DNA from 3 places in the Streptomyces tamarix genome. Region 3 is predicted to be linked to each of the others. Evidence: riboswitches for the same ligand, from Rfam matches in the RefSeq annotation. Region 3 holds a riboswitch; each other region holds the start of a gene.
The links. Region 3 has a riboswitch for cobalamin ahead of RND61_RS24030 (ABC transporter substrate-binding protein). Riboswitches for the same ligand answer to the same signal wherever they lie in the genome.
Positions count from the first base shown of each region.

Region 1 (4,035 bases), on a different contig from region 3:
CGCCCCGCCGGGGTGGTGCGGGGCCCCTCACGTTCCGCGGGGCGGGGTGGGCGAGGATGGGCGCATGAGACGCCGCCCCGCGCCCCCTCCGGCCGCCCTGGCCCTGCTGCTCCTCCTCGCCGCCTGCGGCACGCGGACGGCCGGTGCGGACGTGCCCGACCGGGCCGGACTGGAGGCCCGCGCCGCCGCCCTGCAGACCCGGCCCGAGCACGTGTACGTGACGGAGGCGGACGGCTTCGACCTGGCCGAGCAGTCCGTGGGCGTCCTCGGCGACGACGGCTTCTCCGCCACGTACGTCTCCCCGGGCGGCGGCGCGATCACCCTCGCCGTCGAGCGCGGCGGGGTCGACGCGGCGAGCTGCGCGGAGCTCCCCGCGGTTTCGGCCACCGGCCCCGCCGGCACCCCCTGCGAGAAGGACGGCGCGGGCTGGTACCGCGCCTCGGACGGCGCCCACGCGTACGTGCGCGCCGAGAACGGGCTGCGCGTCCGGGTCAGCGCCGACCGCTCCGTCGACCGCGACACGTTGCGCGGCGCCGCCGAGCGGGCGCACCGCGCCTCCGACGAGGAGCTGGACGCGGTCCTGCCCGAGCTCCGGCCCGGCGCCGGGGAGCCCGTCGAACGCGGCGACCTGCCGCCCGTGGGCGACGGGGCGCCCCGAAACGACGTGGGCGCGAGCGGCTGATCCCGCCACACTGGGGCCCATGGACGCCACTTGGACCCCACCCGCCGCACCGAGCACCACCGACTTCGCCATCCGCCCCGTACGCCCCGCCGAGCACCGCGCCCTGGGCGAGATCAGCGCCCGCGCCTACCTCGACGGCGGGCTGCTCCAGTACGGGGCCGACGACCCCTACCTCGACCTGCTGCGCGACGTGCCGCGCCGGGCCGCCGAGGCCGAGGTGCTCGTCGCCGTCGACCCGGACGGCACGCTCCTGGGCGGCGTGACGTTCGTCCCGTCCGACGGCAGCCCGTGGGCGGACATCGCGGGACCGGACGAGGCCGAGTTCCGGGTGCTCGCCGTGTCCGGCGCGGCGCGCGGACGGGGCGTGGGCGAGGCGCTCGTACGGGCGTGCGCCGACCGGGCACGCGCCGTCGACGGCTGCGCGCGGCTCGTCCTGTCGGTCGTCCCGCAGGCCCGCGGCGCCCGGCGGCTGTACGACCGGATGGGCTTCGCCAGGGCCCCGCAGCGGGACTGGGAGCCCCTGCCCGGTCTGCCCCTCCTCGCGTACGAGCTGACACTCTGACACAACATGTGGGGGGTGCCGTATCCCGCGCCCCCCACATGTATGCTCGTGCTCGCTGTCGTAGCAGGGGAATCCGGTGCGAGTCCGGAACTGTCCCGCAACGGTGTACCGGTGTGCCCTTCGCGTACCCCACAAGTCCGACGACCTGCCGACAGCGCACCCGGACCGTCCGGCCCGGGTGCCCAGACGTCCGGGCCTCGCGGAGTGGGCCGGCGGACGCGGTCACGCACGCCCCCGTGCCCAAGGGCGGGGTGCGCCCGCTTCCCGCCTCCCCGCCGTGCGGCCCCGAGCCGAGCGAGGGAGAGCCCCCACGTGACCATCGCGCCAGCGGATCCGGCCTCAGCCACCGAAGCCGACGCTCCCGGGACCGCGTTGCTGCGGACCCTGACCGACCTCACCGCGGACCTTCCCGACACCGACCCCGGCCGGGTCGCCGCCGCCGCCCTGCGCGGCCGGCACGCCGGGTCGGACGAGGCCGAACTCCGGGAGCTCGCCACCGAGGCGGCGGCCGGCCTGATCGCCGAGGACCCGGCGTACTCCAGGCTCGCCGCCCGGCTGCTGGCCCGCGCGATCACCGACGAGGCCGCCGGCCAGGGAGCGGTGGCGTTCTCCGCGTCGGTCGCCGTCGGCCACCGCGAAGGGCTCATCGCCGACCGGACCGCCGACTTCGTCGCCCGCCACGCCGACCGGCTCGACGCGGTGATCGACCCGGCGGCCGACGACCGCTTCGGCTACTTCGGGCTGCGCACCCTGTACTCCCGCTACCTGCTGCGCCACCCGATCACCCGCAAGGTCGTCGAGACCCCGCAGCAGTTCCTGCTCCGCGTCGCCTGCGGACTGGCGGAGGACGGCACCGCGCGCGCCCTCGGCGAGGTCGAGGCGCTGTACGGGCTGATGAGCCGGCTCGACTACCTGCCCTCCTCCCCCACCCTGTTCAACTCGGGCACCCGCCACCCCCAGATGTCCTCCTGCTACCTGCTGGACTCCCCCCAGGACGAGCTGGACTCCATCTACGACCGCTACCACCAGGTGGCGCGGCTGTCGAAGCACGCGGGCGGCATCGGCCTGTCGTACTCCCGCATCCGCGCCCGCGGTTCGCTGATCCGCGGCACCAACGGCCACTCCAACGGCATCGTCCCGTTCCTGAAGACGCTCGACGCGTCGGTCGCCGCCGTCAACCAGGGTGGTCGCCGCAAGGGCGCCGCCGCGGTCTACCTGGAGACCTGGCACGCCGACATCGAGGAGTTCCTGGAGCTCCGCGACAACACCGGCGAGGACGCCCGCCGCACCCACAACCTGAACCTGGCGCACTGGATCCCGGACGAGTTCATGCGCCGCGTCAACGCCGACGCCCCGTGGTCGCTGTTCTCCCCGTCGGACGTGCCCGAGTTGGTCGACCTGTGGGGCGAGGAGTTCGACGCCGCGTACCGGGCCGCCGAGGCGAAGGGCCTGGCCCGCAAGACGATGCCGGCCCGCGACCTGTACGGCCGGATGATGCGGACCCTCGCGCAGACCGGCAACGGCTGGATGACGTTCAAGGACGCCGCGAACCGCACCGCCAACCAGACCGCCGAGCCGGGCCACACGGTCCACTCCTCGAACCTGTGCACCGAGATCCTGGAGGTCACGGACGACGGGGAGACCGCGGTCTGCAACCTGGGCTCGGTGAACCTGGGCGCGTTCGTCGCCGGCGACGGCATCGACTGGGAGCGGCTGGACGAGACGGTCCGCACCGCGGTGACGTTCCTCGACCGGGTCGTCGACATCAACTTCTACCCGACCGAGCAGGCCGGCCGGTCCAACGCCCGCTGGCGCCCGGTGGGCCTGGGCGCGATGGGCCTCCAGGACGTCTTCTTCAAGCTGCGGTTGCCGTTCGACTCGCCCGAGGCGCGCGCCCTGTCCACGCGGATCGCCGAGCGGATCATGCTCGCCGCGTACGAGGCGTCCGCCGACCTGGCCGAGCGCAGCGGCCCGCTGCCCGCCTGGGACAAGACCCGCACGGCGCGCGGCGTGCTGCACCCCGACCACTACGACGTGGAGCTGACCTGGCCGGAGCGGTGGGCGGCGCTGCGCGAGCGCGTCGCCTCCGTCGGCCTGCGCAACTCGCTGCTCCTCGCGATCGCGCCGACCGCGACGATCGCGTCCATCGCGGGGGTCTACGAGTGCATCGAGCCGCAGGTCTCCAACCTGTTCAAGCGCGAGACGCTGTCCGGCGAGTTCCTCCAGGTCAACTCGTACCTGGTGGACGACCTGAAGAAGCTCGGCGTGTGGGACGCGCAGACCCGCGAGGCGCTGCGCGAGTCGAACGGCTCGGTGCAGGGCTTCACCTGGGTGCCGGCCGAGGTGCGCGAGCTGTACCGGACGGCGTGGGAGATCCCGCAGCGCGGCCTGATCGACATGGCCGCCGCCCGGACGCCGTTCCTGGACCAGTCGCAGTCGCTGAACCTGTTCCTGGAGACGCCGACCATCGGCAAGCTGTCGTCGATGTACGCGTACGCCTGGAAGCAGGGCCTGAAGACCACGTACTACCTGCGCTCCCGCCCGGCGACGCGGATCGCCCGCGCCGCGTCCGCGACCCCCGTGCCCGTCCAGCAGGCGTCCGAGCCCGACGCCGTCGCCTGCTCCCTTGAGAACCCCGAGTCCTGCGAGGCCTGTCAGTGATGAGCTCCACCCGCGACACCCACCCGTCACCCGGCCACCGCCCCTCATCGGCGGCGCCTCGCACCGGCACCCCCAGACTGCTCGACCCGGGCTTCGAGCTGACGCTGCGTCCGATGCGCTACCCGGACTT
Region 1 is NZ_JAWCTQ010000001.1:336,385-340,419, forward strand. It holds gene RND61_RS01480 (hypothetical protein) at 65-682, shown strand; gene RND61_RS01485 (GNAT family N-acetyltransferase) at 702-1,244, shown strand; cobalamin riboswitch at 1,277-1,411, shown strand; gene RND61_RS01490 (ribonucleoside-diphosphate reductase subunit alpha) at 1,557-3,905, shown strand; gene RND61_RS01495 (ribonucleotide-diphosphate reductase subunit beta) at 3,905-4,035, shown strand, end outside.
Region 1: another riboswitch for cobalamin. It lies ahead of RND61_RS01490 (ribonucleoside-diphosphate reductase subunit alpha); the one in region 3 lies ahead of RND61_RS24030 (ABC transporter substrate-binding protein).

Region 2 (4,035 bases), on a different contig from region 3:
CGTGCACCGCGTGGTCGAGCTCGGCGGTCGTCGCGGCGAGGCGCGGCACGACCTGGCGGGCGGCGAAGTCGAGGACGGCGGCGACCTGTTCGCCGTGGCCCTCCGCCACGGACGCGACCGCGGCCGGGTCCCAGTCGGCCTCCTCCATGGCCTCGACGAGGGCGCGGGCCTTCGCCTCCGCCTCGTCGGCGGTGGTGCGGGTCGCGGCGGACTCGTCCAGGCCGAGCGCCTCGCGCAACCCGGGCAGCGCCTGCGTACCGCCCCAGATCTGGCGGGCGCGGAGGATGGACAGGACCAGGTTGACCCGCTCGGGTCCGGTCGGGGCGGTGCCGAGGACGTGCAGGCCGTCGCGGATCTGGGCGTCCTTCACCTCGCACAGCCAGCCGTCGACGTGCAGGAGGAAGTCGTCGAACCCGTCGTCGTCGGGCCGGTCCTCCAGGCCGAGGTCGTGGTCGAGGCGGGCGGCCTGGATGAGGGTCCAGATCTGCGCGCGGATCGCGGGGAGCTTCGCCGGGTCCATGGAGGAGATCTGCGCGTACTCGTCGAGCAGTTGCTCCAGCCGCGCGATGTCGCCGTAGGAGTCGGCGCGGGCCATCGGCGGTACGAGGTGGTCGACGAGCGTGGCGTGGGCGCGGCGCTTGGCCTGGGTGCCCTCGCCGGGGTCGTTGACGAGGAACGGGTAGATCAGCGGCAGGTCGCCGAGGGCCGCGTCGGGGCCGCACGCGGCGGACAGGCCGGCGTTCTTGCCGGGCAGCCACTCCAGGTTGCCGTGCTTGCCGAGGTGGACCATGGCGTCCGCGCCGAAACCGCCGTCGGACGCGGGTGTGGCGATCCACCGGTAGGCGGCCAGGTAGTGGTGGGACGGCGGCAGGTCCGGGTCGTGGTAGATCGCGATCGGGTTCTCGCCGAAGCCGCGCGGCGGCTGGATGAGGACGAGCAGGTTCCCCCGGCGCAGCGCGGCGAGGACGATGTCGCCCTCGGGGTTGCGGGACCGGTCGAGGAACATCTCGCCGGGCGGCGGGCCCCAGTGCTCCTCGACGGCCGAGCGCAGCTCCTCCGGCAGCGTCGCGAACCAGCGCCGGTAGTCGGCGGCCGGGATGCGGACCGGGTTGCGGGCCAGTTGCTCCTCGGTGAGCCAGTCCTGGTCGTGACCGCCCGCCTCGATGAGGGCGTAGATCAGCTCGTCGCCGTCGCCGGACGCGAGGCCCGGCACGTCCTCGTCGCCGAAGTCGTACCCCTCCTCGCGCAGCCGGCGCAGCAGGGCGACGGCGGAGGCGGGCGTGTCGAGGCCGACGGCGTTGCCGATGCGGGAGTGCTTCGTCGGGTACGCGGAGAGGACCAGCGCCAGGCGCTTCTCGGCGTTGGGGATGTGCCGGAGCCGGGCGTGGCGGACGGCGATCCCGGCGACGCGGGCCGCGCGCTCGGCGTCGGGAACGTACGCGGGCAGGCCGTCCTCGTCGATCTCCTTGAAGGAGAACGGGACGGTGATGAGCCGCCCGTCGAACTCGGGTACGGCGACCTGGCTGGCCGCGTCGAGCGGGGACAGGCCCTCGTCGTTCCCCTCCCAGTCGGCGCGCGAACCGGTGAGGCACAGCGCCTGGAGGACGGGCACGTCGAGGGAGGCGAGCGCGCCCGCGTCCCACGCCTCCTCGTCCCCGCCGGCCTGGGCCTCGGCGGGCTTGGTGCCGCCGGCGGCGAGGACGGTGGTGACGACGGCGTCGGCGCCGCGCAGCCGGTCGAGCAGCTCGGGCTCGGGGGCGCGCAGGGAGGCGACGTACAGGGGGAGGGCGCGTCCGCCGGCGTCCTCGATGGCTTCGCACAGGGCGCCGACGAAGGCGGTGTTGCCGCTCATGTGGTGGGCGCGGTAGTAGAGCACGGCGACGGTCGGGCCGTCGGTGGTGCGGGGGGTGCGCTCCAGGGAGCCCCAGGTGGGGGCGGCGGCCGGCGGGTCGAAGCCGTGGCCGGTGAGGAGGACCGTGTCGGACAGGAACCGGGCGAGCTGCTCCAGGTTGTCCGGGCCGCCGTGGGCGAGGTAGGCGTGGGCCTCGGTGGCGACGCCGATGGGGACGGTGGACGCCTCCATGAGCTGTGCGTCGGGCGCCTGTTCGCCGGTGAGGAAGACGACGGGGCGGTCCTGGGCGCGGAGCAGGTCGATGCCCTCCTCCCAGGCGCGCAGTCCGCCGAGGAGGCGTACGACGACGAGGTCGGCGCCGTCGAGGAGGCCGGGCAGCTCGTCGATGGGGAGGCGTGCGGGGTTGGCGAACCGGTACTCGACCGGGCCTCCGGCCGCGCGGGCGCTCAGCAGGTCGGTGTCGGAGTGCGACAGCAGCAGGATCACGGCGTGCCGGGCCTTCCTCGGGGTGTCCTCGCCCCGGGTGGTCGTGGGTGGCGGGAGTTCCTGACTCGCGGGACCCGGGGGCCCTGCTCACAGTGGCGGGACCGCGCCGGATTCGCACCGTGCTTCCTCCCTAGGGTCCTGGGACCCTGTGCCGTCTGCATAGTAGAGGCTGCGCGTATGCTCGCCGCCATGCCGCCCAGCCCATCAAAGCCCCGGAACGGGGGCGAATCCCACATACGGGACCGTGTCCGCGACCGTGCCGACGCGTGCCCCGGCGCGCTGCGGCTGCACCGGGCGGACGACGGCGGACTCGCCCGGCTGCGGCTGCCCACCGGCGTCCTGACGGCCCACCAGGTGGCCGTGCTGGCCGGGGCCGCGGAGCGGCTGGGCGACGGCCGGCTCGGTGTCACCTCGCGCGGCAACCTCGACCTGCGCGGCCTGCCCGACGACTGCGGGCTCGCCCTCGCGGAGCTGCTCGGCGAGGCCGGACTGCTGCCCTCGGCGGCGCACGAACGCGTGCGGAACATGGTGGTGTCGCCCCTCTGCGGACTGGACGGACGGTCCCACGGGGACGCCCAGGCGTGGGCGCGGGAGCTGGACGCGCTGCTGTGCGCGCGGACGTGGACGACCGCCCTGTCGGGACGCTTCCTGTTCGCCGTGGACGACGGGCGCGGGGACGTGGCCGGGCTGGGCGGTGATGTGACGTTGCTCGCAGAGCCGGGCGGGTGCGCTCTGGTACGGATCGGGGGCCTGTCCTGGCGGGTGGCCGCAGGCGACGCACCGTCGGCCGCGCTGGCGGCGGCCGAGGCGTTCCTGGCCGTTGCCCGGGAGGCCGGCACGGGTGCCTGGCGGGTGGCCGAACTGCCGGACGACCGGCCCCTGGAGGCGGCCGTGACGGAGTGTCTGGCGGGTGCGGGGGTGGCCACCTCCGCCGCCTCGCCGGGTGCGGTGCCGGTGGCGGCGCCGCCGGAGCCGGGTGTGGTCGGTGACCGTGCCGTGTCGGTCGTGGCGCCCCTGGGCCGGATCACCGCCGAGCAGTTCCGGGCCCTGGCGCCGGGGCCCGGGGGCGAGGTGCGGGTGACGCCGTGGCGCGGGTTCGTCGTGGCGGGCCTGCCCGGCCGCGCGGCGGCGAAGGAGCGGCTCGCGGCGCTGGACCGGGCCGGGTTCCTCACCCGCCCCGGGTCGCCCTGGCTGACGGTGAGCGCCTGCACGGGGCGGCCCGGCTGCGGCAAGGCCCTGGCCGACGTACGGGCGGACGCCCGGCCGCTGGACGACGCGGCGGTCCGGGGGCTGCCCGTGCACTGGTCCGGCTGCGACCGCCGCTGCGGCCACCCGCAGGGCGACTGGGTGGACGTACTGGCCACCGGCGACGGCACGTACGGCATCACCGTACGGACGGCACGACGAGACAACGACGACGCACAGGCACAGAGATGAGCGGGAGCACAGTGTTCGACTACGAGAAGGACGGCGCGGAGATCTACCGCCAGTCCTTTGCCACGATCCGCGCCGAGGCGGATCTCGCGGGGCTGCCCGCCGACGTCAGCCAGGTCGCCGTGCGGATGATCCACGCCTGCGGCATGGTCGATCTCGTCCGCGACCTCGCCTACACGCCGGAGGTCGTCTCCCGCGCCCGCGCCGCGCTCCGCTCCGGCGCGCCGATCCTGTGTGACGCGCAGATGGTCGCGAGCGGCGTC
Region 2 is NZ_JAWCTQ010000010.1:157,749-161,783, forward strand. It holds gene cobN (cobaltochelatase subunit CobN) at 1-2,338, opposite strand, end outside; cobalamin riboswitch at 2,375-2,505, opposite strand; gene RND61_RS11215 (cobalamin biosynthesis protein CobG) at 2,528-3,775, shown strand; gene RND61_RS11220 (precorrin-8X methylmutase) at 3,772-4,035, shown strand, end outside.
Region 2: another riboswitch for cobalamin. It lies ahead of cobN (cobaltochelatase subunit CobN); the one in region 3 lies ahead of RND61_RS24030 (ABC transporter substrate-binding protein).

Region 3 (4,035 bases):
TGCCCCGCCGCGGTCACCGGCCCGGCGGGCCGGCCGGCGTCGGACGCGCGGGCCGGCAGTCCGCGTCCGCCGGAGGAGCCGGCGCGCGCCGCCGGCGCCGGCCCGAGCATGAGGCCGCCGCCCATGGCCAGGACGGCCGCGACGTGCCGCTCGCCGATCCGCGTGGGGGTGCCTGTCACGTGAGGTGCTCCTCTCTGGTCGCCGGCGCCGCCGTGGTGCGGCGCGGCTGGTCAGTCGGTGAGGTTCCCAGCCCCGGTGCGCCGTCGCACGGAATTCCCCCCGGCTGTCGCCCGGTTGGCGTACACGGCGCCTCCCGCCGGGGCCCTCGTCGTCGCGCGCGCCGGCCGGTGACCCCGCGCGGACCGGGCCGGTCGGGCGGTGAAGGCCGCCCCGGCCCCCGCCGTCCGGCGCGTCCGGGCGGTGCCCGGCCCGCCCGGCGCCCGGCCCGCCCGGCGGGTACGCGCCGCCCGCCGCGCCCCCGTACGGGGCTGCGGTGTTCGGCCGTTGCCGTTGCCGTCGCCGTGCCCGCGCCCGTGTGCGTCCGCGCGGGCCCGTGGACGGGGGCCGGTCAGCCGTTGGCGAGGGCCTGGACGCGGTCGTAGGCGCCGTTGAACCGGTTGTGGTCGCCGACGATCGGGCCCGAGGAGGTGTACTGCCACATCGTGTGGTACGCCCAACCGGCGGGGAGTTCGCCCACGGTGGTGTTGTAGCGGGCGATCCACAGCGGATGGGCCGAGGCGAAGCCGCCGTAGTCGCCGGTGCACTGCCTCCACCAGCTCGTCGCCGTGTAGATCACCGCGTCGCGGCCGGTGCGGTACTTGTAGCGGGCGAGGAAGTCGCGGATCCAACTGACCATGCCGGCCTGGGTCTTGCCGTAGCAGGCCGCGCCGTAGGGGTTCCACTCGATGTCGAGCGCGCCCGGCAGGGTCTTCCCGTCGCGGGACCAGCCGCCGCCGTTGTCGACGAAGTAGTCGGCCTGGGCGGCGCCGCCGGCCGTGTCGGGGGTCGCGAAGTGGTACGCGCCCCGGATCATGCCGATGCCGTACGAGCCGTTGTACTGCTGCGGGAAGTACGGGTTCTTGTAGTACGTCCCCTCGGTGGCCTTCACGTAGGCCCACCGCACCCCGCTCGTCCAGAGGGCGGACCAGTCGACGTTGCCCTGGTGGCTGGAGACGTCCACGCCCTCCGTCTGGGTGGCGTAGGGGCCTGCGGGGACGCCGCCGACGCCGTCGTGGGCGGCGACGCCCGTCCCCATGCGGGCGCTGCCCCGGGGCGGCTTGCCGGGGCCGTCGGCGGCGCTCGCCGCTCCCGGGAGGGCCAGGAGGAGGGCCAGGACGGCGAGCAGGGCCGTGGCCATGGCGGTTCGGGTCGTTCCGGATCTGTGCACGGGCATGGCGTGCCTCCGAAAACCTGGTGTGAACATGACAGGTTACGCTTCACGCTACGCACGTAGAACGCGCCGCGGAAGGGCGAACGGAACCGCCGTTGGTCTACGCCACCGAAACCGGTGCCGAACTGCGGCGACGGCGGGGGTTTTCAGAGCCGGCCCCGCCCCGGCGCGGGCGCGTCCCCGCGGCCCGGCGGCCCCGCCCCCCGGACTCGACCCCCACCGGGCTGTGCTACGTTGCCGGGGCCAGTCGCACTCCGTACGCACGCGTACGACGAGTCAGGGAATCCGGTGCGAATCCGGAACTGACGCGCAGCGGTGAGGGTGACGGGCGGGGCAACCGATGCCACTGGGCCGCGCACCGGCCCGGGAAGGCGCCCCGTCCGGATGATCCCGAGTCCGAAGACCTGCTGGCGCACCGTACGGACGGGCCCCGCGCATGGGCCCTCGACACCGAGGACGGCTCCGTGCCCTTTCCGCGTCCAGCGCGCCTGCCCGCCGCCGCCCTGTGCGGCACCCTCCTCCTGACCGGCTGCGGCGGCGCCCCCTCCGACGGCTCCTCCCCGCCCCGGGACGACGCCGCGACCCGCGTGATCGAGAACTGCGGGCGCCGGGTCGAGATCACCGGGGACGGCCCGCGCCGCGCCGTCTCCCTCGACCAGGGCGCCACCGAGATCCTCCTCGCCCTCGGCCTCGCCGACCGCATGGCCGGCACGGCCACCTGGACCGACCCGGTCATGAAGGGGCTGGAGAAGGAGAACGCCCGCGTCGAGCGCCTCGCCGAGAACCAGCCGTCGTTCGAGAAGGTCCTCGACGCCGAACCCGACTTCGTCGCCGCCTCGTTCGCCTCCACCCTAGGCAAGGGCGGGGTCGCCACCCGCGACCGGTTCGAGCGGCTCGGCGTACCGACGTACCTCTCCCCGTCCGACTGCGAGGGCAAGGACAACAGCGGCGACGGCGACGGCGTCCGCACCCGGCCCCTCACCATGGCCGCCGTCCACGGCGAAGTGCGGGACCTGGCCCGCGTCTTCGGCGTGGAGGAGCGCGGCGACGCCCTCGTCCGGAGCCTCACCTCCCGCGTCGCCGAGGCGAAGAAGGGCCTCGACGCGTCGGACGTCACCCTCATGTACTGGTTCTCCGACGCCGAGTCCCCGTACCTGGCGGGCTGCTGCGGCGCGCCCGGCGTCATCACCCGCGAGCTCGGCGCGAAGAACGCCTTCGACGACACCACCGAGGAATGGCCCCAGGTCACCTGGGAGACGGTCGCCGACCGCAACCCCGACGTGCTCGTGATCGGCGACCTCACCCGCAGGTCGCAGACGGCGGAGAGCGCCGCCAAGAAGATCGAGTTCCTGGAGTCCCACCCCGTGACCCGGAACATGGACGCCGTGCGCCGCAAGCGGTACGTCCTGCTCAGCGGCCAGGCCATGAACCCGACCATCCGGACCGTCGAAGGCGTCGAACAGGTCGCCGCCGCCCTCCGCCGGTTCGGCCTCGCCCGGTGACCGCCGCCCTGCTGCGCACGGCGGCGGGGCTCGCGGCACTCGCCGTGTCCGTCGCCCTCGCCATCACCATCGGGCCCGCCGACATCGGCGTCACCGACGTGTGGTCCACCGTCGCCGCCCACCTCGGCGGCGCCCCGTCCGGCCTCACCGCGATCCGCGACGGCATCGTGTGGGAGCTGCGGCTGCCCCGGACCCTGCTCGCCGCCGTGTGCGGCGCCGGCCTCGCCGTGTGCGGGGCCGTCCTGCAGTCCCTGCTCCGCAACCCGCTCGCCGACCCCTTCGTCCTCGGTGTCTCCTCCGGGGCCTCCACCGGGGCGGTCCTCGTCGTCGTCCTCGGCGTCGGCGGGGGCGCGCTGTCGGTGTCCGCCGGGGCGTTCGCCGGAGCCGTCTGCTCGTTCGCGCTGATGATGCTGCTGAGCCACGTCCTCGGCGGCACCACCGACCGGGTCGTCCTCTCCGGCGTCGCCGCGATGCAGCTGTTCTCCGCCCTCACCTCCTTCGTCGTCGTCACCTCCGCCGACGCCGAGACGACCCGCGGGGTGCTGTTCTGGCTGCTCGGCTCCCTCGGCGGCGCCGGCTGGACCGACGTCGCGCTGTGCGCCGCCGCCCTCGCGGCCGTCCTCGCCGTCTGCCTGGCGTACGGCAGGACCCTCGACGCGTTCGCCTTCGGCCAGGACGCGGCGGCCGCCCTCGGCGTCCACGTCGCCCGCACCCGCGTCGTCCTGCTCTGCGCCACCGCCCTGCTCACGGCCGTACTCGTCAGCTCCGCCGGCGCCATCGGCTTCGTCGGCCTCGTCCTGCCGCACGCCGCCAAGGCCCTCGTCGGGCCCGGCCACACCCGGCTGCTGCCCGCCACCGCCCTCGGCGGGGCCGTGTTCCTCGTCTGGGTCGACACCCTGGCCCGCACCCTCCTCGAACCGCAGGAGGTCCCCGTCGGCGTCATGACCTCCCTGCTCGGCGTGCCGGCCTTCGTCCTCGTGCTGTACCGGACCAGGAAGGCCACCCGATGACCCTCGCCGCCGACCGCGTCACCCGCACCGCCGACGGGAAGGCCATCCTCGACGGCGTCACCCTCACGCCCCGCCCCGGCGGCGTCACCGGACTCCTCGGCCCCAACGGCTCCGGCAAGTCCACCCTGCTCCG
Region 3 is NZ_JAWCTQ010000036.1:13,783-17,817, forward strand. It holds gene RND61_RS24020 (hypothetical protein) at 1-179, opposite strand, end outside; gene RND61_RS24025 (lysozyme) at 569-1,393, opposite strand; cobalamin riboswitch at 1,618-1,816, shown strand; gene RND61_RS24030 (ABC transporter substrate-binding protein) at 1,855-2,892, shown strand; gene RND61_RS24035 (FecCD family ABC transporter permease) at 2,889-3,902, shown strand; gene RND61_RS24040 (ABC transporter ATP-binding protein) at 3,899-4,035, shown strand, end outside.